Linked DNA regions of Filimonas lacunae. The protein of the gene in region 2 interacts with the protein of the main gene of each other region in a pairwise test. Links are inferred from orthologs where the notes say so. Each region holds a gene or a part of one and is shown on either strand. Other genes may lie near its edges.

What was found.
Region 1: the proteins of FLA_RS21420 (region 2) and topA interact in binary tests that used the Escherichia coli proteins (3 or more experiments, as listed by UniProt). The link is inferred for Filimonas lacunae from one-to-one orthologs.

What each region holds. Positions count from the first base shown.
Region 1 is NZ_AP017422.1:2,120,192-2,132,656, forward strand. Bases 4,458-7,473 are described here. They hold topA (type I DNA topoisomerase), read right to left. Parts: upstream 7,129-7,473; coding sequence 4,786-7,128; downstream 4,458-4,785. Other genes in these bases: FLA_RS31430 (hypothetical protein), read left to right, coding at 4,458-4,687; FLA_RS08545 (alpha/beta hydrolase), read right to left, coding at 7,180-7,473. In the rest of the region: FLA_RS08525 (SusC/RagA family TonB-linked outer membrane protein), read right to left, coding at 1-1,613; FLA_RS08530 (S9 family peptidase), read left to right, coding at 1,894-4,215; more of FLA_RS31430, read left to right, coding at 4,328-4,457; more of FLA_RS08545, read right to left, coding at 7,474-8,037; FLA_RS08550 (Rossmann-like and DUF2520 domain-containing protein), read left to right, coding at 8,236-9,003; FLA_RS08555 (2Fe-2S iron-sulfur cluster-binding protein), read left to right, coding at 9,225-9,560; Fe-S cluster assembly protein IscX, read left to right, coding at 9,590-9,829; FLA_RS08565 (KdsC family phosphatase), read left to right, coding at 9,838-10,359; FLA_RS08570 (geranylgeranylglycerol-phosphate geranylgeranyltransferase), read left to right, coding at 10,372-11,316; FLA_RS08575 (Maf family nucleotide pyrophosphatase), read left to right, coding at 11,334-11,924; FLA_RS08580 (DUF2851 family protein), read left to right, coding at 11,972-12,465. UniProt on the Escherichia coli protein: Releases the supercoiling and torsional tension of DNA, which is introduced during the DNA replication and transcription, by transiently cleaving and rejoining one strand of the DNA duplex.
Region 2 is NZ_AP017422.1:5,425,651-5,437,983, reverse strand. The notes cover bases 3,783-6,666. They hold FLA_RS21420 (IMPACT family protein), read left to right. Parts: upstream 3,783-4,860; coding sequence 4,861-5,472; downstream 5,473-6,666. Other genes in these bases: FLA_RS21410 (carboxypeptidase-like regulatory domain-containing protein), read right to left, coding at 6,373-6,666; FLA_RS21415 (3-hydroxybutyryl-CoA dehydrogenase), read right to left, coding at 5,473-6,360; ribD (bifunctional diaminohydroxyphosphoribosylaminopyrimidine deaminase/5-amino-6-(5-phosphoribosylamino)uracil reductase RibD), read left to right, coding at 3,786-4,841. Outside these bases: pepT (peptidase T), read left to right, coding at 1-600; FLA_RS21445 (SPFH domain-containing protein), read left to right, coding at 689-1,612; FLA_RS21440 (MotA/TolQ/ExbB proton channel family protein), read left to right, coding at 1,713-2,405; FLA_RS21435 (ExbD/TolR family protein), read left to right, coding at 2,450-2,848; prmC (peptide chain release factor N(5)-glutamine methyltransferase), read right to left, coding at 2,868-3,725; more of FLA_RS21410, read right to left, coding at 6,667-7,023; FLA_RS21405 (Mrp/NBP35 family ATP-binding protein), read left to right, coding at 7,146-8,240; pyrF (orotidine-5'-phosphate decarboxylase), read left to right, coding at 8,350-9,156; FLA_RS21395 (acyl-CoA dehydrogenase family protein), read left to right, coding at 9,168-10,352; FLA_RS21390 (shikimate kinase), read left to right, coding at 10,358-10,864; FLA_RS21385 (DUF423 domain-containing protein), read left to right, coding at 10,857-11,264; FLA_RS21380 (STAS domain-containing protein), read right to left, coding at 11,463-11,882; FLA_RS21375 (ATP-dependent Clp protease ATP-binding subunit), read left to right, coding at 11,983-12,333.

The DNA.
Region 1 (12,465 bases), 3.3 Mb from region 2 along the record:
TAATTATCGTACAAAACATCCTGCCCGGCTATCAGGTTTATATTATGCTCTTTAAACACTTTGGTATAAGTGAAATAGTTAGAGGTAGATATATTGGCCTCGTTATCACTAAAGGAATAAGAAGAATTGCCTTTGCCGCTGTTTAATTCACTGGTGCGGCTGTAATCGCGGCGCGAGTTATTATACAAAAGCGCGGTTTGTGAAGTAAATTTGAAATCATTGGTGAACTTAACGCCCAGGTTTAGGTTGAAGGTAAACTGGTTGTTTACATTCTTGTCCAGGTTTTTGCTGTAAGTGCCCAGCAGAAAGCTTCTTTTGGTATCGCTTAAGTTAAACAAGGAGGTGGGCATAGTACCCGCATCTACAGCAGTTGATTTGGTGATATCACCAGAGCCACGGCCCCTGTCCATACGGCTAAATGCAATCAACGGGTTAAAAGTAATTTTGCCATTCCAGGCTTTGGATTGCAGGTTTAGCCGCATTGAGTACCTTTTAAAGCCGGTAGCCTTAATAATTCCCTGTTCGTTATAATAGTTGGTATTAAACCGGTAATTACTGTTATTACCGCCACCCGACATGCCCAGGTCGGCATTAGTAATTAAGCCCGTTTGGTAAAACATATCCTGGTAGTCTGTATTGCCGTTAAACGCGGGGTTTAAGCTGTCGGTAAGTATATAAGGCAACTGGCGTTGGTTAACATAGGTAAGTGCGTCTTTTAACAGCAATAGCTTTTCCAGCCGTTCTTTGCCGCCCAGGTCGGTTTTACGCAGCTGTGGACGTTCTGTAATACCATTATATCCCGAAAGGGTTACTTTGGGGTCGCCGGATATGCCTTTTTTCGTTTTAATTAATATCACCCCATTGGCTGCACGCGAACCGTAAATAGCAGCAGCCGACGCATCCTTCAACACATCAATGCTTTCAATATCATTAGGGTTTACGCCACCCAGGTAGTTGGTGCCTGTGCCTACACTGCTGCTGATGTAGCTTTCGGTAGGTTGAGGTACACCATCTACTACATACAAAGGAGCGCTTACAGCATTCAGCTGATCGTAACTGGTGCTGATGCGCGAATTACCCCTTACAGAAACAGTGGGCGAAGCACCGGGCTCGCCGGTATAGTTTTGAACGTTTACACCTGATAAGCGCCCCTGCATTAACTGGTCAAAGCTGGCTATAGGAAGATTTTCAATCTCCCGGCCCGAAATGCTGGCAATAGAGGAGGTGTTCTTTTTACGTGATATTGACTGGTAACCAATCAGCACCACATCTTCCAGTTTGCCGTCTGCATCTACCATAGTAATAGTAAGTGGTAGATGCAGGCTGGTAAGCGTTAGTGTTTGAATTTTAAAGGTAGTGTGTGATACGGTTAACACCAGGTGCGTGGTATCTTTTACCAGGATACTGAAATGCCCGAGAGAATCGGTTACTACGGTTTTATTGCCTTTGAGCATAACCGAAGCTTTTTCAACCGGCAGTCCTTTGGCCGAAACAACAGTGCCGGTAAGCAGTGGTGGTTTGGTTTGTGCGTAAGTTACAGCACAACTGTACAGTAATAACAAAAGCGTTGCTAACGACAACAAATGTTGCCGTGGAGGGTGACACAAGCTCATATAATGTAGGTTTGGTTCTCTAGGTGGTTATGATGATATCTGTAGTTTTGGTATTGGTTTTCATGTACAGGGGTAATCTCATGTGCAGGCTGGAAAATGTGAGGATTGACCAGCTTCTATCAAAGTAATACAATTAAGTTTTATGTTTATTATCCGTAATTAACATTTTGTTTACATATATTAATCTATACATGCAAAAAAGGAATAGCAATGGATGTGGGGAATACTCGTTTATTTTGCTTTACCTTTCACATTATCAGAGGTTTATTCATTTTTGATTATGAAATTGTACATACTGTCCGCCGCCTGTTTAACAGCGGCCCTGACTGCTAAGGCACAGGCAGTCAACCCCGTTACAGCAGAAAACTACCGTTTTGCTGAAAGCCGTTTAAGTTATAACACAGACGCATTAGTGGATCATTTCAATGTGTCGCCGCAATGGCTTCCGGATGGCAATTGCTGGTATCGGGTGTTAACCGCCAAGGGTAGCGAGTTTATATTGGTAAACACCACAAAAGGAACACGTGCCGCTGCCTTTAACCAGCAGCAGCTGGCCACTGCTTTGTCATCAGCAACTGGCAAACAGTACGATGCCTGGCACCTGCCTTTTCAAACCTTCCGCTATTTACCTGATCATAAAACTATCTGGTTTACGGTAGAAGGAAGGTTGTGGCAATATGATATGCAACAGCAACAGTGCGTAATAGTAAACCAGTTTATTTCCGATGCTAAGGCCAACCCGGGTAAACGTGAAAACGAAGTGTTATCGCCTGATGGAAAACGCGCTGCTTTTATAAAGGAGCATAACCTGTGGGTGAGAGAGGTAGCTACCAACCAGTTGACACAGTTAACTACAGATGGCATACAGGATTTTGGCTATGCCACCGATAATGCAGGATGGACTACCAGTGACGCTCCCGTGTTACGCTGGTCGCACAACTCCCGCAAAATAGCCACCTTTAAACAAGACCAGCGGCATGTGCATAATATGTACCTGGTAACCACCAATGTTGGCGCACCTGATCTGCATTCCTGGAAATACCCTTTACCAGGCGATTCGGCGGTTATCATGATTCACCGGGTAATTATTGATGTAGATAATGCCAGGGTGATACCCATACAGGTAGGCCCCGATCCGCACCGTGGTACTTTAAGCGATGATATATCCAGCAGCGGTACTTTTGATGATGTGGATTGGAGCGGGGATGATGCTGAGCTGGCCTTCGTATCCACTTCACGCAACCACCAGCATGAAAAGCTACGTATAGCCAATGCCACTACAGGCCAGATTAGGGAAGTGATGGAAGAAAAGGTGGCTACACAATATGAATCAGGCCAGGGAACCATTAACTGGCAGTATCTGCAAAAAAGTAAAGAGTTTATCTGGTATTCTGAAAGGGACAACTGGGGACACCTATACCTCTATGATGCCACTACCGGCAAAGTGAAAAATCAGGTAACTAAAGGTGAGTGGGTAGTAACCCGCTTACTGGAAGTAGATGAACAAAAGCGTGTGGTGTATTTTGAAGCCTGCGGACGTGAAGCAGGTAACCCTTATTTCTGTTACCTGTATAAGATCAACTTTGATGGTAAAGGGTTAACCCTGTTAACACCAGAACCTGGTAACCACAAGTTTACTTTCTCACCTGATAAAAAATTCCTGGTAGATACCTGGTCGCAGCCTGACGTGCCGGGAGTTACTGTGTTACGTAATAAAGAAGGGAAATTGTTAACTACACTGGAAAAAGCGGATATCAGCCGCTTAACCGCTACGGGCTGGAAAGCGCCTGCACCTTTTTCTGTAAAAGCAGCGGATGGCAAAACGGATGTATATGGCCTGCTGTTTACACCTACGAATCTTAATCCCAATCGCAAATATCCGGTGGTAGATTATATCTATCCGGGCCCACAGGGAGGCAGCGTACGCAACTGGTCGTTTACTTCGGCCAGGGGCGATCATCAGGCGCTGGCCGAACTGGGCTTTATTGTGGTAGTGCTGGAAGGAACCAGCAACCCTATGCGTAGTAAAAGCTTCCATGACATGAGTTATGGCAACATGGCCATTAACACCCTGCCTGATCAGATAACCTGCATTCGTCAGCTAAGCACACGTTACGGTTACATTGATACCACGAGAGTGGGCATCTGGGGACATTCGGGTGGCGGTTTTGCTACAGCCGCCGCCATGTTCCGATACCCCGACTTTTTTAAAGTGGGTATTTCCGAATCGGGCAATCATGACAATCGTAACTATGAAGATGACTGGGGCGAGCGTTATAACGGCCTTACCAATGCCAGTGACTATGTAACACAGGCCAACCAGTTATACGCTGCCAACCTGAAAGGGAACCTTTTATTAGCACATGGCTTAATGGATAATAACGTGCCACCTTACAACACCATGTTGGTAGTAGAAGCGCTGGAAAAGGCCAATAAAGACTATGATTTAATCGTATTCCCATCCAGTCAGCATGGCTTTGGTACATTTTCTCCCTACATGATGCGCCGCCGCTGGGATTATTTTGTGCGTCATTTGTTAAATACAGCGCCTCCTAAAGAATATTTACTGGTAAACAAACCTGACCCACGAAACAAACCATAAGCTGGTACTATTTGCAAGTGGTAGTTTTGCCACAATACATTCCCTGTAAGAAGTCGCTCTGGTTATAAGCGTGTTCTTACAGGGATTTTTATATACACCTATACAAGCGGTAATGGTATGGAACGATGTTTTTGTATATAGTAATAGTTATGAAAAAACATTTATACCACCCATCAAAAACAATTTTATGCAAAACCTGGAGGAACAGAACTTGACATCTTCTTTTGGGATATACGATTTTCAGGAATATTATATGCCAGGAGGAAGTTCCCCTGTAGAGGAGGACGATGAGCTGGAAGACGAAGATGAAAATGAGGAAGACTGGGAAGAGTTGGAGGATGAAGAAATAGAAGAGGCGGAACCTGATTTACCGCTTGATAAAGAAGATCTTGATGAAAATGATTTAACGGATGAAGAGGTAGAAGACCTGGAATGGGAAGACACAGAAGAGGATGAGGACGATGATGTGTGACATCCGCTACTGATAAAAAAATTAAACTATAACCGTTCAAATAAAACAAAAAGCGGTAAGGTAGCAAAGTAAAAGCCCGCATTACGCGGGCTTTTAGTCTATTTAGCTTTTTTCTTCCTGGCCACCTTTTTAGGCGGGTTGGCTTTCAGCTCTTCAATAATAGCTTTTACTTCTTCAATGGTAAGTTCTGCGGCTCTTTCCTGCTGTTCTTTACTCAGCTTATAGTTGCGCAGGCCTTGTTTGATATAAGGGCCATAGGGGCCTTTCAATACCTGTATTTTTTCTTTCTCGAATACTTTAATAGTGCGTTCGTCTTTTGCCTGGCGTTTTTCGGCAATCATCGGCGCTATCTCTTCCAGTGTAACACTGTAAGGATCCATTTCTTTATTCAGTGAATAAAACTTTTTGTCGTGGGCGGCATAAGGGCCAAAGCGGCCAATATTTACGCTTACATCCGAACCTTCAAACTCTCCCAGCATACGAGGCAGTTTAAACAGCTCCATAGCTTCATCGTAAGAAATGGTTTCTATACTCTGGCTGGCTTTTAACTTGGCAAAGCGTGGCTTTTCCTCATCATCCTGGTGGCCAATCTGTACCATTGGGCCGTAACGTCCCATACGGGCAATTACTTTTTTACCACTGGCTGCGTCTACGCCCAGTTCTCTTTCTCCTTTGGCGCGCTCTGCAGTTTCCAGGGTAACTTCAATATTGCTGTGGAAGGGTTTATAAAACCCATCAATCATATTGTTCCATTTCAGTTTACCGCCAGCTATTTCGTCAAACTCTTCTTCAATTTTAGCGGTGAAGTTGTAGTCCATTACCTTTTGAAAGTGTTGTTTCAAAAAGTCGGTAACCACCAGGCCCAGATCGGTAGGGAACAGCTTTGATTTTTCTGCACCGGTATTTTCCTGGATCACTTCTTTCTTCACTTCATCTTTCTTCGTCAGCTCCAGTATGTTCACGTCTCTTTTCACTCCTTCCTTATCGCGCTTTTCTACATAGTTACGTTTCATAATGGTAGAAATGGTAGGCGCATAGGTAGATGGACGGCCAATACCCAGTTCTTCCATTTTCTTTACCAGCGATGCTTCTGTATAGCGTGGTGCAGGACGGGTGAACTTTTCGGTAGCTGTCATTTTAGTAAAGTCCAGCGTTTGGCTCACTGTTAATGGTGGCAGCATACCGTCAGTATCTTCTTCGTCCTCTTCGTCTTTACCTTCCAGGTATACCTTTAAAAAGCCGTCGAACTTCATCACCTCACCGGTAGCAGATAACTGGTCTTTATTGGTAGAGATGCTGATTTTGGCAATGGTTTTTTCAAACTCTGCATCACTCATTTGTGAAGCGATAGTTCTTTTCCATATCAGCTCGTACAGGCGGCGTGTATCCTGATCATCTACCGTATGCGCATTCATATAGGTAGGACGGATGGCTTCGTGCGCTTCCTGTGCGCTCTCGTTTTTGTTTTTATATTGACGTGACTGATAGTAATTGTTACCGTAACTCTGTGTAATCTCGTTTCTGATATCCCCCATAGCGGTATCACTCAGGTTTACACTATCCGTACGCATGTAGGTGATTTGACCGCTTTCGTACAGCTTTTGAGCAAGCAGCATGGTTTTACTCACACTGTAGCCCAGTTTGCGGGATGCTTCCTGTTGCAGGGTAGAGGTAGTGAACGGAGCTGCAGGTGTGCGTTTGGCAGGTTTCACCTGTATATCGGCCACTTTATAGGCAGCACCCTTACAGCTCTCTAAAAACTGCAGTGCGGTTTGCTGGCTGCTTATTTTAGCAGGACCATCCGCTTTAAAGGTTACCGATTTGCTATTAATATCTTTAGCACTGAAAAAAGCTTCTACTTTATAGCTGCTTTCTGATTTAAAAGCGTTGATTTCGCGTTCGCGTTCGGCAATCAGCCTTACCGCCACACTTTGTACACGACCAGCACTCAGGCTGCGTTGCATACCTATTTTACGCCATAAAACCGGGCTTAATTCAAAACCTACCAGCCTGTCCAGCACACGGCGGGCCTGCTGTGCGTTTACCAGGTCCATATTAATACGGCGTGGACTGGCTACTGCCTTTTTAATGGCAGGTGCAGTAATTTCATGGAAAACGATACGTTTGGTATTTACGGGATCCAAACCCAAGACTTCAGCCAGATGCCAGCTGATGCTTTCCCCTTCACGGTCCTCATCCGATGCTAACCAAACCTCATCGGCTTTCTTGGCAAGTGACTTCAACTCTTTTACCACCTTTTCTTTATCCTCGGGCACCATATAACGTGGGGTATAATTGTTGTTCAGGTCTATCCCCATATCATCCTTTTCCAGATCGCGGATATGCCCGTAACAGCTTTTTACCTCAAAATCACCCCCTAGAATTTTTTCTATGGTCTTGGCTTTCGCCGGTGATTCGACTATCAGAAGGTTCTTTGCCATGCTGCAATATTAATTCAATCAATTAAAAGACAAACAATGTTACATTTATTTTCAATAGATAGTGAAATCTATAATTTGTTTCTGAATCGACTCCTCCCGGTATATCTGGCTGTGTCCCAGGCCCGTTGTTTCAATAAAACGCACGTGGGAGAGTTTTTTTAACCGGGTATCATCTGTATCTGCAAACGGACAAATTCTATCCTCCGTATCATGCAACCACAAAACGGGATTAGTAAGGCTTTGTACCACCCGGTTCACTGAAAACCAATGAATTGGGTGACTACCTGCCGTTTCCAGCCGGTTTACAAAAGCCTGGTAGCTGGCCGGAGCCAGCGGAAAAATATGTGTAAATTGTTTTACCGCCCGTGACAATTCTGAAGCGGGGGCAATTAAAGTCAGTTTTACGTTAGGCTGTTGCAGTTCTTCCGCCGCCAATGCCACGGCCAATGCACCTATGGAGTGGGACAAAATACTGTAAACAGGTCCGTATTGGGCAATTATATATAGTATAATCTGCTTGTACTCTACAATATTCAGCGTTTTTCCACCGCTGATGCCGTGCCCGGGTGCATCAAATGCCAGTACGCGAAAGCCTTGCTGTAATAAAAGTGTTACATATGCATCAAACCGGTAACTAAAACTATCAAAGCCATGACAGATTAAAACAGTACCACGAGTTTCCAATTGAGCAGGAAGCCATTCAAACCCGTTGATTTCTAAATTGTTAAAGGTAAATGAGCGGGAGGTTCCCTGCTGAAAAACGGGTGGCATTTCACGCTTAGGCTTGCCACTATAAGGCGTACAAAATAGCTGGAAAGCGGCATCTGCTGCTATCCGGGGCGACACACTGCCAAGTGCTCTGAACTTGGCCCTGTAATAGCCTTTCGCTATTTGAACAAGTAATTTCATCCTGGTTTAAGGTTTAGCCAACGAAATTGTAAGCCCTTCAAAAATAAGGTATTCAGTTTTAACGCTTTATAATTACTCCATTTTTTCCCTTTTGGGGCATATTAGACTCTGCGATTATTAATAGCTGGGAAGTCGAAGTATAATTTCGTTACTTGCTTACATCAAACCGATGAATAGTAACACTTAAAGCGGCATAGTATGAAGGTAGTTTTAATAGGATCCGGTAATGTTAATACCGTATTGGGCAAGAAAATAGTAAAAGCGGGGCACCAGGTGCTACAGGTCATCAGCCGTAACCTGGACAATGCTGGGCAGCTGGCAGGCGAATTAGGAGCAACGGCAGCAGATAGTATACAGCAACTGAATAAAGAAGCGGATATATATATATTGTCGGTTTCTGATTCTGCATTGCCTGAAATAGCAAGCGGGCTTCAATTAGACAAGCAATTGGTAGTACATACTACCGGGGCAGGTTCTATTGAGTTACTGAAAACCTGCTCTACCCGTTATGGCGTGCTGTATCCCTTACAAAGTTTGCGTAAGAATATGAATAGCAACCCGGTAATACCCCTGTTTACTGACGGTAATACGCCGGAGGTAGAACAGGAGATACTGCGTTTTGCGGAAACCCTTTCTTCCATAACAGGCCATGCAGACGATGCGCAACGTATTAAATTACATGTGGCGGCTGTGCTGGTCAATAATTTCACCAACTACCTGTATGCACAGGCAGAAGTGTTTTGTAAACAGGAGCGTATTGACTTTAAAGTGCTGTTACCTTTAATAGAAGAAACTTCAGGACGCTTACATCACTATTCGGCTGCCGATGTGCAAACAGGCCCTGCTGCCAGAAGGGATATGGTAACAATAGAAAAGCATCTACAGATTTTACAGCCCTACCCGGAGCTGATAGAGTTGTACGTGAATATTTCAGATTGCATTATTAATAACCCGGTTAAAAAGTAACGCTGCCGGGATATAAACATAAAAAAAGTCTCCCGTCAAAAAGAGGGGAGACTATCTATAGCAAGCAATCGTTTCCGTTTGTTAATGGATTGCAAATGTAAGGGCTTGTTTGAATAAAACAAACAATTGTTCGTAGAAAATGTGGGCCTGTTTCCCAGGTGAGCGTCTTCCTCATTTTTAGCACATTATCCCTACTTTTGCTGCCCAAATTAGAATGATTCATGTATCAGATTAAGGTGAATTTTGAGCAGAAAGGATTAGCACCGGTAGTATTGGAAAATATTGCGTCTAACCAAAGCTTGCTGGAAATATGCCTTGATAATGGTATTGAATTACATCATAATTGCGGTGCAGTTTGTGCTTGTAGCACCTGTCATGTGTACATTGACAAAGGCGAGGAGTTTATCCCGGAGATTACAGACAGGGAAGAAGATTTCATTGACAGGGCGGTAAACCCGCGCATTCATTCCCGCTTAGGCTGTCAGTGCGTGTTGAAGCCTGGTAGCGGTTCATTGGAAATAACCTTGCCCGATCAAACACAGTTTTTAGGTGAATAAACACTACTACCACATTAAAATAAGAGAATATGGCCACTTTTGAACCTCCTATTCACTGGAGCGATCATGAAGATATTGCTATGAAATTATACGAGCGCTTTGGTGCGGAGTTTAATGAGGGTAAAATTTATCGTATTCGTTTTACCGATTTGCTGGAATGGATATTGGAGGTGCCTAACTTTGAAGGCACGCGTGAACAAAGTACAGAAGGACACCTGGAGATGATTCAGAGTGCGTGGGTATATGAATGGCGTGATAATCAGAAATAACAGGTAGGATGAATGTATTAGAACTATTTAAACCCATCACCACTTTTGTTTTTGATGTGGATGGCGTACTTACCGATGGCATGCTGCTGGTAATGCCCGGCGGATTAATGGCCAGGCGTATGAACATTAAAGATGGGTATGCTTTGCAGCTGGCTATTAAAAGGGGATACAAGGTGGTGATTATTTCGGGTGGCAACTCCCCTGAAGTAAAAGAACGACTGAATAACCTGGGTATCACCGACGTTTTTATGAAAGTGGAGAATAAGCTGGAATGTTTGCAACAATATATGCAACAGCATCAGCTGAAAGCAGAAGAGCTGTTGTTTATGGGGGATGATATTCCGGATTATGAAGTAATGCAGCTTACAGCTTTGCCTTGTTGTCCATCAGATGCAGTGGCAGAAATAAGGAGTATTGCCCGTTATATTTCCCCGTTAAAAGGAGGAGAAGGCTGTGGCAGAGATGTGATAGAGAAGGTGTTGAAGCTGCGTGGCGACTGGATGACTGACACACAAATTAAATCGCAATAAAACCTATTGTACTTGAAATTATTGAGCGCTTTTTTGAAGCTGGTAAGGTGGCCTAACCTTGTGTTTATAGCACTTACGCAGGTAATGTTCAAGTATTGCGTATTGCAACCCATATTTCAGCGGGCCGCATTAACGCCTAACATTCAGGGCGTCAGTTTTGTGCTGATTATTTTATCGTATGTGTTTATTGCAGCAGCAGGATATATTATCAACGATTATTTCGATTTGAATATAGACCAGGTAAACAAACCGGATAAAGTGATTATTGCCCGTGTTATCAGAAGGCGTTGGGCGCTGGCCTGGCATATTATTCTAAGTGTGCTGGGTATCCTGTTCAGTTTGTATGTGGATTTACGCTCGGGCAGTAAAATAGCAGGCTTCAGCGCTTTTTGCTGTGTTATCCTCCTCTTTTTTTATTCCACTACTTTAAAGAAGAAGTTTTTAATAGGCAACATCATGGTTTCGGCCATTACTGCATGGCCTATTATTGCGCTTACCTGGTTTGAGGGTAACCAGTTTTTTATTTACCAGAGCCGTGCAGGCAATCTGCAAATTGATAAAATTTTCCGCCTAACGGTTTTATACACCAGCTTTGCCTTTATTATATCGTTGATTCGTGAAGTAGTGAAGGATATGGAAGATGTAGAAGGCGACAGAAGATATGGTTGCAAAACCATGCCTATTGTATGGGGCTATAATGCCGCTAAAGTGTTTGTGGCTGTTTGGCTGGTAGTGTTAATTGCTTTGATTGTTACCACCCAGGCATATGTAATGCGCTTTGGCTGGTGGTTTAGTGTTATATATGCGGTAGTGCTTATTATTGGCCCTTTACTTACCGTAGGCAAAAAGTTAACTACGGCTCAAAGTCCGTCAGAATATCATAAGCTAAGCAGTTTAATCAAGCTGGTGATGCTAACCGGTATATTGTCCATGAGCTTCTTTCTTATTTATTCCTGATACTTATTTTTGTTTGTATGCAACAACAGGTTATACTGGCTTCCCAATCTCCTAGAAGGAAACAATTACTGGAATGGGCTGAAGTGCCTTTTACTATTGTGGTAAAAGAAACTGCGGAAACCTATCCGGAAAGCATGGCTATTGCAGAAGTGCCTGTTCATATAGCGCGGCAAAAAGCATTGGCAGTGCGGGAGCAATTACAAAGTGAAAAACCGGCTGTTGATTCGCCTGTGATACTAGCGGCAGATACTGTAGTGGTATTAGGCAAAAGAATAATAGGAAAGCCCAAAAGCAGGCAGGATGCTATAGATACGCTTACTGATTTAGCAGGGCAACGACACGACGTTATTACCGGTGTAGTGATACTGCATCAGGAAAAGGAAATTTCTTTTTATGATGTAACACATGTGGAGTTTCATTATTTGAGCGCAGATGAGATTGCTTTTTATGTAGATAAATATAAGCCATATGATAAGGCAGGCGCATATGCCATACAGGAATGGATTGGCGTAGTAGGTATTAAAAGTATAGAGGGCGATTTTTATAATGTGATGGGATTGCCTGTAAGCAGGGTGGTGCGGGCCTTAAAAGATTTGAGTGTGTTGTAAAATAATAAACATGTTGATTTATATTGAGTTAAAATCAACGATTGCTTATGCTAACTCATGCACCGCATACAGCTAACATTATTACCGAAAAACTATTACAGTTTATATGGTTGCACCGCTACTTCAATTACAAAAGCGCCTATACTACAGAAGGTGAGCCCATAGAAGTGATTCAAACGGGTATACTTAATGTAAACCAGGGGCCAGACTTCTTACAGGCACGTATCCGTATTCGCGATAAAACATGGGCAGGGAATGTAGAACTGCATATTCAAACTACAGATTGGGACAGGCATAGGCACTCGCCAGATAGCCACTACGATAATGTGGTGTTGCATGTAGTATGGCAACATCCAAAACCAGCCGCTTCACTTGGTAACCGGCAAATTCCTGTGCTGGAACTACAACCTTTGGTTTCTACATTAATGTTGCAGCAATACCAGAAACTGATGGAGGCACCGGATTTGCCGGGTTGCAGCAGTTTATTACCTGTATTGTCCGATATAAGCTGGACCGCCTGGAAAGAAAGGTTGGCTGTAGA
Region 2 (12,333 bases):
AGCGCCGATGCTGCTAAAATTACCGTGAATGGTGTAATAGCGCATCCGGGCTATGCAAAAGATAAACTGGTAAATGCCTTAAAAATAGCAGGTGAAATACTGGCTGCACTGCCTGCAGGTGAGTTTAGCCCCGAAACTACTTCCGGCAGGGAAGGTTTTGTGCACCCTGTGGCTATAGGTGGCATTGCTGAAAAAGCTACTATTGATTTTATAGTACGCGACTTCACTACTGCCAACCTGGTCAAACACGAAGCCAGGTTAAAAGGTATTGTAGAAGAGGTGCTGAAAAAGCATCCCCGTGCTACCATGACTTTTGAAGTACATGAGCAATACCGTAATATGAAAGAGGTGTTGATAAACCATCCCCAGGTAGGTGCTTATGCCGAAGAAGCATATCAAAGAGCCGGTTTACAGGTAACCAAAGAGCCTATCCGTGGCGGCACTGATGGCAGTCGTTTAAGTTTTATGGGACTGCCTTGCCCTAACGTATTCACCGGCATGCAGGCTATTCACAGCAAGCACGAATGGATTGGGGTAAGGGATATGCATAAGGCTGTAGAGGTGCTGGTACACCTGGCACAGGTATGGGCCGAAAAGTAATGCTGGTATAACCGCCTGCGGATCAAATTAGCTCCGCAGGCCGTAATTATAGAATGTTTCGTATTTTGTTACCCTAAACTCGTTGAAAATGACCGTTCCAATTGTAATTCTTGTAGTAATTCTGCTTATTCTACTAAGCGGACTGGCTACAGTGAACCAGGCTACCATTGCGGTAACTACCGTATTTGGAAAGTATAACCGTATTCTTCGCCCGGGATTGAATGTAAAGATCCCGTTTATTGAAAACATCTATCGTCGCATCAGTATCCAGAACAGATCGGTAGAGCTGGAATTCCAGGCTGTTACTATTGATCAGGCTAATGTGTACTTTAAAAGTATGCTGCTGTATGCTGTGTTAAATGCCGACGAAGAAACTATTAAAAAGGTAGCATTTAAGTTTATTAGTGACCGCGATCTTATGCAGGCGCTCATCAGAACTATTGAAGGTAACATACGTTCTTATGTAGCCACTAAAAAGCAGGCAGAAATACTGGGCTCCAGAAGAGAGATTGTAGATTCTGTAAAGTCGGAGGTAGACCATGTGCTGGAAGAGTGGGGATATCATTTGATGGACTTGCAGATCAACGATATCACGTTTGATAAAGCAGTAATGGAAAGTATGAGCAAAGTGGTGGCCAGTAATAACCTGAAAGCCGCAGCTGAAAACGAAGGTCAGGCTTTACTGATTACCAAAACCAAAGCTGCCGAAGCAGAAGGTAATGCTATTAAAATTGCTGCGGAAGCAGAAAGAGAAGCCGCCAAATTACGTGGTCAGGGTGTGGCGCTGTTCCGTGAAGAAGTGGCACGTGGTATGAGTCATGCTGCTGAACAAATGAAGCAGGCTAACCTCGATACCAATGTCATCCTTTTCAGTATGTGGACAGAAGCCGTGAAAAACTTTGCGGAAGCAGGTCAGGGAAATATCATTTTCCTGGATGGCAGTCCCACCGGTATGGAAAACAACATGAACCAGATTATGGGCATGATGAAGATGGGGATGGACAAAAAATAGGATAAATTCTTCTTAAAATGGCAAGACAACGAAATTTATTAACACTCAGAGCGTTGTTTTGCCATACACTCTATTTTAGCGCTCATATAAAATTGTAAGAATGGGATTACTGTTACAGGTGGATAGTGCCAAATTGTTGAATGCAGCAGCCAATGCTGTGCAACAGGCACCTCAGCAAATATCACTTTGGAGTTTGTTGAATAAAGGGGGCTGGATCATGTATCCCTTGTATTTACTGCTGGTAGCATCCATCTTTGTTTTCTTTGAAAGATTGATTGCCATTCGCAAAGCTTCCAGGATTGATTCCAATTTTATGAGCATTATACGGGATAATATCATGACCAATAATTTGTCTGCTGCCCGCAATATGGCCCGCAATACAGACAATGCCGTGGCGCGTATTATCGACAAAGGCTTACAGCGTATAGGCAAGCCTATTGATGTGATTGAGAAAAGCATGGAAAACGTAGGGCAGCTGGAAATGTATAAAATGGAAAGAAACCTGAACATTTTGTCACTGGTGGCTGGTATTGCACCCATGTTCGGATTTCTGGGTACCATTGTAGGTATGATTCAGTTGTTTTATGAAATCAACAGCACCGGTAATTTCGAGTTAAGTGTTATTGCAGGTGGTATCTACGTGAAAATGGTTACTTCCGGTACCGGTTTAATCATTGGCTTAATTGCCTACGTGTTACATAATTTCCTCACTACACAGGTAGATAAAACAGCTAATAAAATGGAAGCGGCCAGTGCTGAATTCATAGATATTTTGCAGGAGCCGACAAGATAGTAGTTGTAGAAGCGTTTATTAATTGATTATTTCCAAACAGTAGTATGAATATAAGGAAGCGTAAAAAGTCTCATACCGAAGTGCATACAGGTGCATTAAATGATATTCTGTTCATACTGCTGTTGTTTTTCCTGATCGTATCTACCCTGGCCAATCCCAATGTAGTAAAGGTGAATAACCCCAAAGGCCAGAAAGACACCAAAGCCAAACAAAACATCGTAATTTCTATTGATAAAGATCAGAAGGTGTACATGGGACAAACAGAGGTGCCCCGTGAAATGCTGGACTCTTTATTGAAAATGGAAGTGACAAAATATACCACTAATATTGACACCCCTTCTGTGGTGATCAATGCCGATAGCATCGCGTTTTATGGCGAGGTATTCCGTATTATGCGGGTAGCTAAAAAATCGGGTGCTAAAGTGGTTGCCAACGTGCAATAAAACTGTACGTATAGCCGTGCTAACCGGCTTTTACTGCCTTTATCATCCGGTCTTTACCCTGCATGTCTTTTTTTAACTCTATTTGGGTAAAGCCATTATGGGCAAGTAGTTGCACTGTTTCTTCTCCCAGTGCTTCATTAATTTCAAAAAACAACAGGCCCTGTGCTTTTAAGTGTTGTTGTGCAAAAACGGCAATAGTGCGGTAAAACAACAGCGCATCCCTGTCCGGTACAAACAAAGCCAGGTGGGGCTCGTGCTCCAGCACATTGGAGTGCATGGCTACTTTTTCCATCTCACGGATATAAGGAGGGTTACTTACCACCACGTCAAAAACCGGAAAGGTAGTCCAGTTGGCGGGTTGCAGAATATCGGCCTGGTGAAAGGTAACCGCGGCTTCCAGCTTAGCCGCATTTTGCCTGGCCACGGCAAGCGCCTGTAGCGATATATCCAGCGCATGAACCTGCGCTTGTGGCAATTGTTTTTTTATAGCAATAGGGATACAGCCGCTTCCTGTGCCAATATCCAGCAGAGCAGGGGCCGGTAAGTGAGTGGCTTCCTGTACAATCCATTCTACCAGTTCTTCTGTTTCGGGACGGGGAATAAGCACATGGGCATTTACCAGAAAGGGCATATTGGCAAACCAGGCTTCTTCCAGCACATACTGCAACGGCATGGATTGTAGCAGTTGCAGGGTGTACAAAGTAAGCTGGTTGGCTTCGGAATGCGTTAAAGACCGTGTGCCATGTATCAGCCTGTCGGTACGGCTTAGCCCCGTAATATGCACTATTACCAGCTCGGCTATGTTGGTTGCCTCCCGGCTGTCGTATAACCCCGCTAATTGTTCCTGCGTGCGTTTGTAAGCCTCCTGAACGGTCATACTGCAATGTTAGCACCATTTCAACTACTTTTGCACAAAATGTTCAGCCACGAATCATATATGCAACGATGCCTGCAGCTGGCAAAGCTGGGGGCGGGCAGAGTAGCGCCCAACCCTATGGTAGGCTCGGTGCTGGTATATGAAAATCGTATTATAGGCGAAGGATACCACGAAGTGTATGGAAAAGCGCATGCTGAGGTAAACTGTATAAACAGTGTACGCCCCGAAGATGCACATCTGATACCGCTTGCTACCATTTACGTGTCACTGGAGCCTTGTGCGCATTTTGGTAAAACCCCACCTTGTGCTGATTTAATTATTAAACACGGCATTCAAACGGTAGTGGTGGGCTGTCGCGATCCTTTTAAAGAGGTGAATGGCAAAGGCATTGAAAAGTTGCAACAGGCGGGTGTTACCGTAATAACAGGTGTGCTGGAGCAGGACTGCCTGGAATTGAACAAACGCTTCTTTACTTTTCACACCCGGCACAGGCCCTATATGATATTGAAATGGGCCAAAACCGCTGACGACAAAATAGCATCTTATAGCAATACCAGGCTTATTATCAGTAACGAATTCACTAACCGGCTGGTGCACAAATGGCGCACCGAAGAAACGGGTATACTGGTAGGTACGCAAACTGCACGGGTAGATAATCCGCAGTTGACAGCCCGCTTGTGGCAGGGAAAGCACCCGGTAAGAATGGTGATTGATAAAGACCTGAAACTGCCTTCCTCCCTGCATCTGATGCAGGGCAGCCCGGTAACCATTGTGTTCAATACGCAAAAGCACAGTGAGGAACTGGATGCTAAATTAGTGAATGCCCGCATCGAAGGTGTGTATTATTACCAGGTGAACAATGATACCAGTTTGCTGCACCAGGTATTGAATGCCTGTTATCTATTACAGATTCAAAGTGTGCTGGTAGAAGGGGGGGCTTATTTGCAACAGTCTATTATAGCGGAAAACTGCTGGGATGAAGCCCGTGTTATTACCAACGAACAGCTATGGGTAAAGGAGGGGCTGGCTGCTCCTAAGCTGGAAACTGCTACACCGGTAGCTACTTGTCAATTACAAAACGACCGTATCGATACTTACATTAACAATCAACAATAAAGGAATTGCATAAAAGGTTATGACGGACCCTGAATTTTTTCAAACTATTGCCCAACCCACCACTGCTGAGTTTAAAGACAAAGGAAGCCGCTTCCTGGCCTATGCTTATCCTGTTTCCAGTGCAGAGCAGTTTAAAGAAAAACTGCAGCAACTGAAAAAAGAACATCCCAAAGCCAATCACCATTGCTTTGCCTATCGTTTGGGCATTGATGGTAATAACTTTCGCGCCAGCGATGATGGTGAACCCAGCAGCAGTGCAGGTAAACCCATACTGGGGCAGATTGACAGTAAAAAGCTAACAAATGTAGCGGTGGTTGTGGTACGCTATTTCGGTGGCACTTTACTGGGCGTGCCGGGATTGATCAATGCGTATAAAACGGCTACGGTAATGGCTTTACAGCTAACCCCTACTATACAAAAGCCCATTGAAGTATTGTACGAACTGCAATTCGATTACACCCGCATGAATGAAGTGATGACACTGGTAAAGCAGCACGATTGCTCTATTCAGAGCCAGCAGCAGCAGCTGTTTATGCTGTTAACTATTGGCATTCCCAAAGCGCGTCTGGAAGAAATGCTGTACCGGTTAAAAGACATGCATTATGTAACTGTACAACGTTTGCAGAAATAGTTATTGGAAGCTTTTACTCACTACCAGTTCTTTTGATCCGGCGGTGTAAACATAAAAACCTTCCCCACTTTTTACACCCAGTTTGCCGGCGGTTACCATATTCACTAATAACGGGCAGGGCGCGTATTTAGGATTGCCAAACCCATCGTGCAGTACGCGCATAATGCTCAGGCAAACATCCAGGCCTATAAAGTCGGCCAGTTGCAAAGGCCCCATAGGGTGGGCCATACCCAATTTCATTACGGTATCAATTTCCGATACACCAGCGACACCTTCAAACAGGCTGTAAATAGCCTCGTTGATCATGGGCATCAGAATACGATTGGCAATAAAACCAGGATAATCATTTACCACACAAGGCTCTTTACCCAGTTGTACACTTAGTTGTGTAATGGTTTCTGTTACCTCTTGCGTAGTAGCATAGCCATTAATAATTTCCACCAGTTTCATCACTGGCACCGGGTTCATAAAATGCATGCCTATTACCTTACCGGGGCGTTGGGTGGCAGCTGCAATTTTAGTAATGGAAATAGAAGAGGTATTGGTGGCTAATATAGTTTCCGGAGCAGCCAGCTGATCCAGCTGTGTAAAAATTTTCAGTTTTAAATCGATGTTTTCAGTAGCTGCTTCTACTACCAGTTGCACACCGGCTAGTCCGGCCTGCATATCGGTATAAGTAATAATACGTGATAAGGCTTCGTTTTTCCCGTTTTCTGTTATCAGCCCTTTGGTTACCTGTCTGTCCAGGTTTTTGCCAATGGTGGCCACTGCCTTTTCCAGCTGACTGGCATTCACATCAATCAGGCTAACAATAAAACCTTTCTCGGCAAATACGTGGGCTATTCCGTTGCCCATTGTACCTGCACCAATAACAGCAACATTTTTCATATGGCAAATGACTTAGTACTTCTTTTTCTTAAAATCACCTCGTTTCCAGGCCTTGATAAAGTCAGCCCAGGCAAACGGGTTAAATAAATTGATAGGCGGCTGCTGGCCATTGTAGTAATATTTGGTGGCCTGCTGGCGCAATTGCATGTTTACTGCTTCGCGGCCATCTTTAGGCAGGGTAGCTGCTAAAATGCGCCGGGTAGCTTCGTCAGTATTCTGGCGGGCAATTTCCAGCTGATCGGCCGGAATGTCGGTATTGGCAAAATCCCGCTCAAATTGTTCCCGGCTGGGGCGGGGTTTTAAGATGGTGGCGGGAAGGTTTACCGTATCATTCACCAGTAACTGAAACACATAATAATCGTTTCCAGACAATGTGTCAGGAACGGTAATGATCTTGTCTTTAAAACCGGTACTGGAAAAACGGATCTGTTCGCCGCGTAGCACCACAATAGAAAATACACCCTGATCGTTACTTAAAGTACCTCGTCCGGTACCCTCTACAATCACACTGGCCTGAGCAAGCGCACGAAGGCTGTCGGCACTCATAATAACACCATACAATTGTACAACCGAATCTTTTGAAACCGTTTTGGTTTGTGCTTCGGATTGGGTTACTGACAAAAAAATAAAACCTAAAAGAAAAAACTGTAAAAGTCGCTTCATGCCAAACAGTTAATTATTCTTCAATGATACGTATTTCTAAGTAATCTATACTAACATAACAAAGTAACCCCCTCATGGGTTAACTTTGCGGCAGAATTTCTTTTTTAACAAAATTATGGGTGATGACTGAATCTGATATTCTAAAGGCTTTGAGCAACGTGCAGGAACCCGATTTAGGTAAGGATCTTGTGACGCTGAATATGGTGAAAGACATTGTAATAGAAGGGAATAATGTATCATTTACAGTAGTACTTACCACACCTGCCTGTCCTATGAAGGACATGATGCAAACAGCATGTGTTAACGCGGTTAAAATACTGGTGAATAGGGAGGCAGTGGTGAAGGTGAACTTTACCGCCAATACCAGCTCCAACCGTAAAGATTCGCAGATGCTGTTACCGGGTGTAAAAAATATTATAGCAGTAGTGAGCGGTAAAGGTGGCGTGGGTAAAAGCACGGTAGCTGCCAACCTGGCACTGGCCCTGAGCAAAGGCGGCGCCAGTGTAGGATTAATGGATGCGGATATTTACGGCCCCAGCGTACCTATTATGTTTGGCGTACGTGGCCAGCGTCCGATGATGCGTGAAGTAGATGGCAAAGGCATTATTGTGCCGATGGAAAAACACGGCATTAAACTGATGAGCATTGGTTTGCTGGTAGATGAAAAAAATGCAGTGGTTTGGCGTGGCCCGATGGTAAGCAGTGCTATCAGGCAGTTTGTTACCGATGTAGATTGGGGCGAACTGGATTACCTGGTTATTGATATGCCGCCCGGCACCGGTGATATTCACCTCAGCTTAATGCAAACAGTGCCTGTTACGGGCGTGGTAATTGTAACCACTCCGCAGAACGTGGCCCTGGCAGATGCTAAAAAAGGTATTGCGATGTTTGGGCAGGCGCAGATTAAAGTGCCTATCATTGGACTGGTAGAAAACATGGCTTACTTTACCCCGGCCGAACTGCCTGATATGAAATACTACATCTTTGGCAAAGAAGGTGGACGTAAGCTGGCTGAGGAATATGATCTGCCCTTCCTGGGACAAATTCCACTGGTGCAAAGTATCCGCGAAGCAGGTGACGAAGGCATACCGGCTATCATTAACAATGATCCGGCTACCGTAGCGGCATTTGAGGCTTTTGCAGGTGCAGCAGCACGTAACATTGCCATCCGTAATGCATCAGCAGCGCCTTCACAGGTGTTAGCGTCAATTGCATAATTCCGTTGACATACAAGATATACTTTATACCATTCAATGCTTCTTGTTCGGGTGCTTGGGCGCTTAGGCAAGAAGCATTGTTAAACATACTATAACCGCGTACAATAAAATGAACAAACAACAGCTGGTTGCAGCCATACAGTCGTCCAAATCGTATCTCTGTGTTGGCCTGGATACAGATATCTCTAAATTACCTGCACACCTGAAACAGCATCCTGATGGTGTTTTTTTATTTAATAAAGCGATTATTGATGCTACCAAAGCATCTTGTGTAAGCTATAAAATCAACACTGCTTTTTACGAAAGCATGGGATTGAAGGGGTGGGAAGCCATGGAAAAAACATTGCATTACATACCTGATACCCATTTTACCATTGCCGATGCCAAAAGAGGGGATATTGGCAACACCTCAGCCCAATACGCACGCACTTTTTTCGAAACCTTACCTTTTGATGCTGTTACGGTAGCACCTTATATGGGGGAAGACAGTGTACGTCCTTTCCTGGAATACGAAAACAAGGTGGCTATTGTGTTGGGATTGACTTCTAACAAAGGCGCAGAAGATTTTGAACTGCAACAGGCCGGTGGCGAAAAGTTGTATGAAAAAGTATTGCGAACTGTAAGCAGCTGGGGAACATCCGATAACCTGATGTTTGTGGTAGGGGCCACCCAGGCTTCTGAACTGGCTAATATCCGCAACATTGTTCCTGAACATTTTTTACTGGTTCCGGGTGTGGGCGCACAGGGCGGTAGTTTAAAAGAAGTATCTTCCTATGGCATGAATGCACAATGCGGTTTACTGGTAAATGCCAGCCGTGCTGTTATCTATGCCAGCAGTGGAGAAGACTTTGCCGTTCGTGCACAACAGGTATCGGAAGAATACCAGCAGGAAATGGCGTTATACCTGAACAAATAAACCTATATACGATGGCTGCCCGTACAGACTTATTTCAATCGCCCGATTACTACCAGCTGGATGAGCTTTTTACCGAAGAGCAAAAGCTGATACGTGACACCGTGCGCACTTATGTAAAAAAGGAAATCTCCCCTATCATAGAAGACTATGCGCAGCGTGCAGCATTTCCCGAACAGATAGTAAAGCAGTTGGGAGAGCTGGGATGTTTTGGTCCCACTGTTCCGCAGGAATATGGAGGTGGCGGGTTAGACTATATTAGTTATGGTTTAATGATGCAGGAGCTGGAACGTGGCGATAGCGGTGTGCGCAGTACTGCCAGCGTGCAGGGCTCGCTGGTGATGTTTCCTATTTATGCCTATGGCAGCGAAGAACATAAAAAGAAATACCTGCCTAAACTGGCCAGTGGCGAATGGCTGGGATGTTTTGGCTTAACCGAACCCGATCACGGCAGCAACCCTGCCGGTATGGTTACCAGTTTTAAAGAGGCAGGCGACCATATTATACTCAACGGTGCTAAAATGTGGATCAGTAATGCGCCATTTGCACAGGTGGCTGTGGTGTGGGCTAAAGATGAGCAGGGAGATATAAGAGGGGTGATTGTAGAAAGGGGAATGGAAGGTTTTTCCACGCCTACTACACATGGTAAGTGGAGCCTGCGTGCCAGCGCTACCGGTGAACTGGTGTTTGATAATGTTAAAGTGCCTAAGCAAAACATACTGCCCGGTGTAAAAGGCATGAAAGGCCCTTTAAGCTGTTTATCCAAAGCCCGTTATGGCATTGCCTGGGGGGCATTGGGGGCTGCTATGGACTGCTACGATACTGCTTTACGTTATTCCAAAGAGCGTGTTCAGTTTGACAGGGCTATTGGCGGATTTCAGTTACAGCAGAAAAAGCTGGCTGAAATGATCACTGAAATTACCAAAGCGCAGCTGCTGGTATGGAGGTTGGGTGTGCTGATGGATAAAGGCGCCGCCACACCGGCACAGGTAAGCATGGCTAAAAGAAACAGTTGCGAAATAGCTACTAATATTGCACGCGACGCCCGGCAAATGCTGGGGGGCATGGGTATAACGGGGGAATACAGTGTTATGCGACACATGATGAACCTGGAAAGTGTAATAACCTATGAGGGCACGCACGATGTTCATTTGCTGATTACCGGCATGGACGTAACAGGATTGAATGCGTTTAAATAAAGAGGATGAAGTTATTTTTAATTGGAATGATGGGTACCGGAAAAAGCCATTGGGCAAAATACCTGTCTAAAAAAGTAAAAACCGGTTGTTACGACCTGGATTACCTGGTAGAAACCAGCGAAGAGAAAACGATTACAGAAATTTTTGCAGAAGACGGCGAAGATCATTTCCGTAAAGCAGAAGCGAAAGTGTTGCGTTGGTTTGGTGAAAAGAAAGCTTATGTGTTGGCTACCGGTGGTGGCACTCCTTGTTTTTCGAATAATATCCAATGGATGAATAAAGAAGGGGTGACTATCTGGATTGATGAGCCGGTGGAAACATTAGTAGATCGCGCCAAACAACAAATAGAGCATCGCCCGGCTATTCAGGGATTGTCTGATGATGAAATTCTGCAATTGTTTCAGAAACGACTGGCTGAAAGAACACAATACTACAGCCAGGCACAGTATCACCTGAAGGGAGAGGGAATTACAGAAGCTGCCCTTTTAAAAATTGTAAAACAGCATGCATAAGCCATTTTTTAAACTAGCGGCTTTTTTAGGGGCGCTGGCAGTTATTTTGGGAGCATTTGGAGCGCATAAGCTTAAAGAAATAGTTCCCGCACCTGCATTGGCTATTTTTGAAACCGGAGTAAAATACCAGTTTTACCACGTTTTTGCCTTATTGATTACGGCACTAGCGTGGAAAGAGTTCCCCAATAAGTGGTTGCAATATGCAGGAACTTTATTCGTATTAGGAATTATCTTATTTAGCGGATCATTGTATGTGCTTACGTGGTTAACTGCTGCTTCTGAAGGAGGGCCATTACCTGCAATAGGCAAAGTGATTGGTCCTGTAACGCCTGTAGGCGGCTTATTTTTTATTGCCGGCTGGTTACTGCTGGCAAAGGGAGTAATGGAGCATAAAGATTAAAAATGGTACGATCAGAAAGGACCTTTGACGTATTGGTGAATAAACTACTATGTTGAAGGTCTTTTTGATTGGCGCTATTTTTAACTCTGGTCATTGTTGTAGTGGTAGTTTTATTGGTTTTTCTCGCTAATTGCAGATAGGGAGTTGCTTTACCTGCAATTTTGTTCCTCATTTGTTGGTTTTATTCCTTTTTCAGTATTAATCCCTGTCTTTTTCCCTGTGATCATTAAACAGTGGCTCGCTGTCGTCCAGCAATTCACGTTCAATTTCTTCCATCTGAACAATATCCCAGGCTTCTGTTTCAGTAGGTGCTGCATTTAAAAATTCCAGTATTTCCAGTTCTTCCAGAAAGTCTTCCATTTTTTCGTTCAGGCAACAAATCACAAAAGAAACGTTGTACTCGTAAAATTTTTGTTGCAATGAAGCCAGCGTACCAGCAAAATCTGCTTCCATGTGCTTTACCTCTTTCAGGTTAAGTACAATGTTTTTTATGTCTTTTTGCAGGTAAGGCAAAAGCATTTGGGTAGCCGATTCTGCTAAATTGTCATATAACACAGGGTCTACAGGCGTAATAACTGTAAATTTTTCCTTGGTATCAATTTTGACCTGCATATTCATATTATTAAATGATTAACACGGGGTGCACAAAAGCAGCGTGTCAAGGCTCAAAAATATTCGTTATAATTGTATCACCGCTAATTAACATAATTATTTTATCATGGATAATAACTTTTCAGCCCAGGTAAAGGAGATCATTTCGTTTAGCAGAGAGGAAGCACTTAGGCTGGGGAATGATTTTATTGGTACCGAGCATTTATTATTAGGTTTAATTCGGGAAGGCGAAAATACAGCTATTAAGATTCTAAAACAGCTGAATGTTGATTTGTATGAACTTAGAAAAGAGGTAGAACTAGCTGTTAAAGACAAAACCGGTAAAAATATTGCCAACATCAATAGTCTGCCATTAACCAAGCAGGCCGAAAAGGTGATACGCGTAACCGTTTTAGAGGCAAAGGCGCTAAAAAGTCCATTGGTGGAAACAGAGCACCTGATGCTTTCTATACTGAAG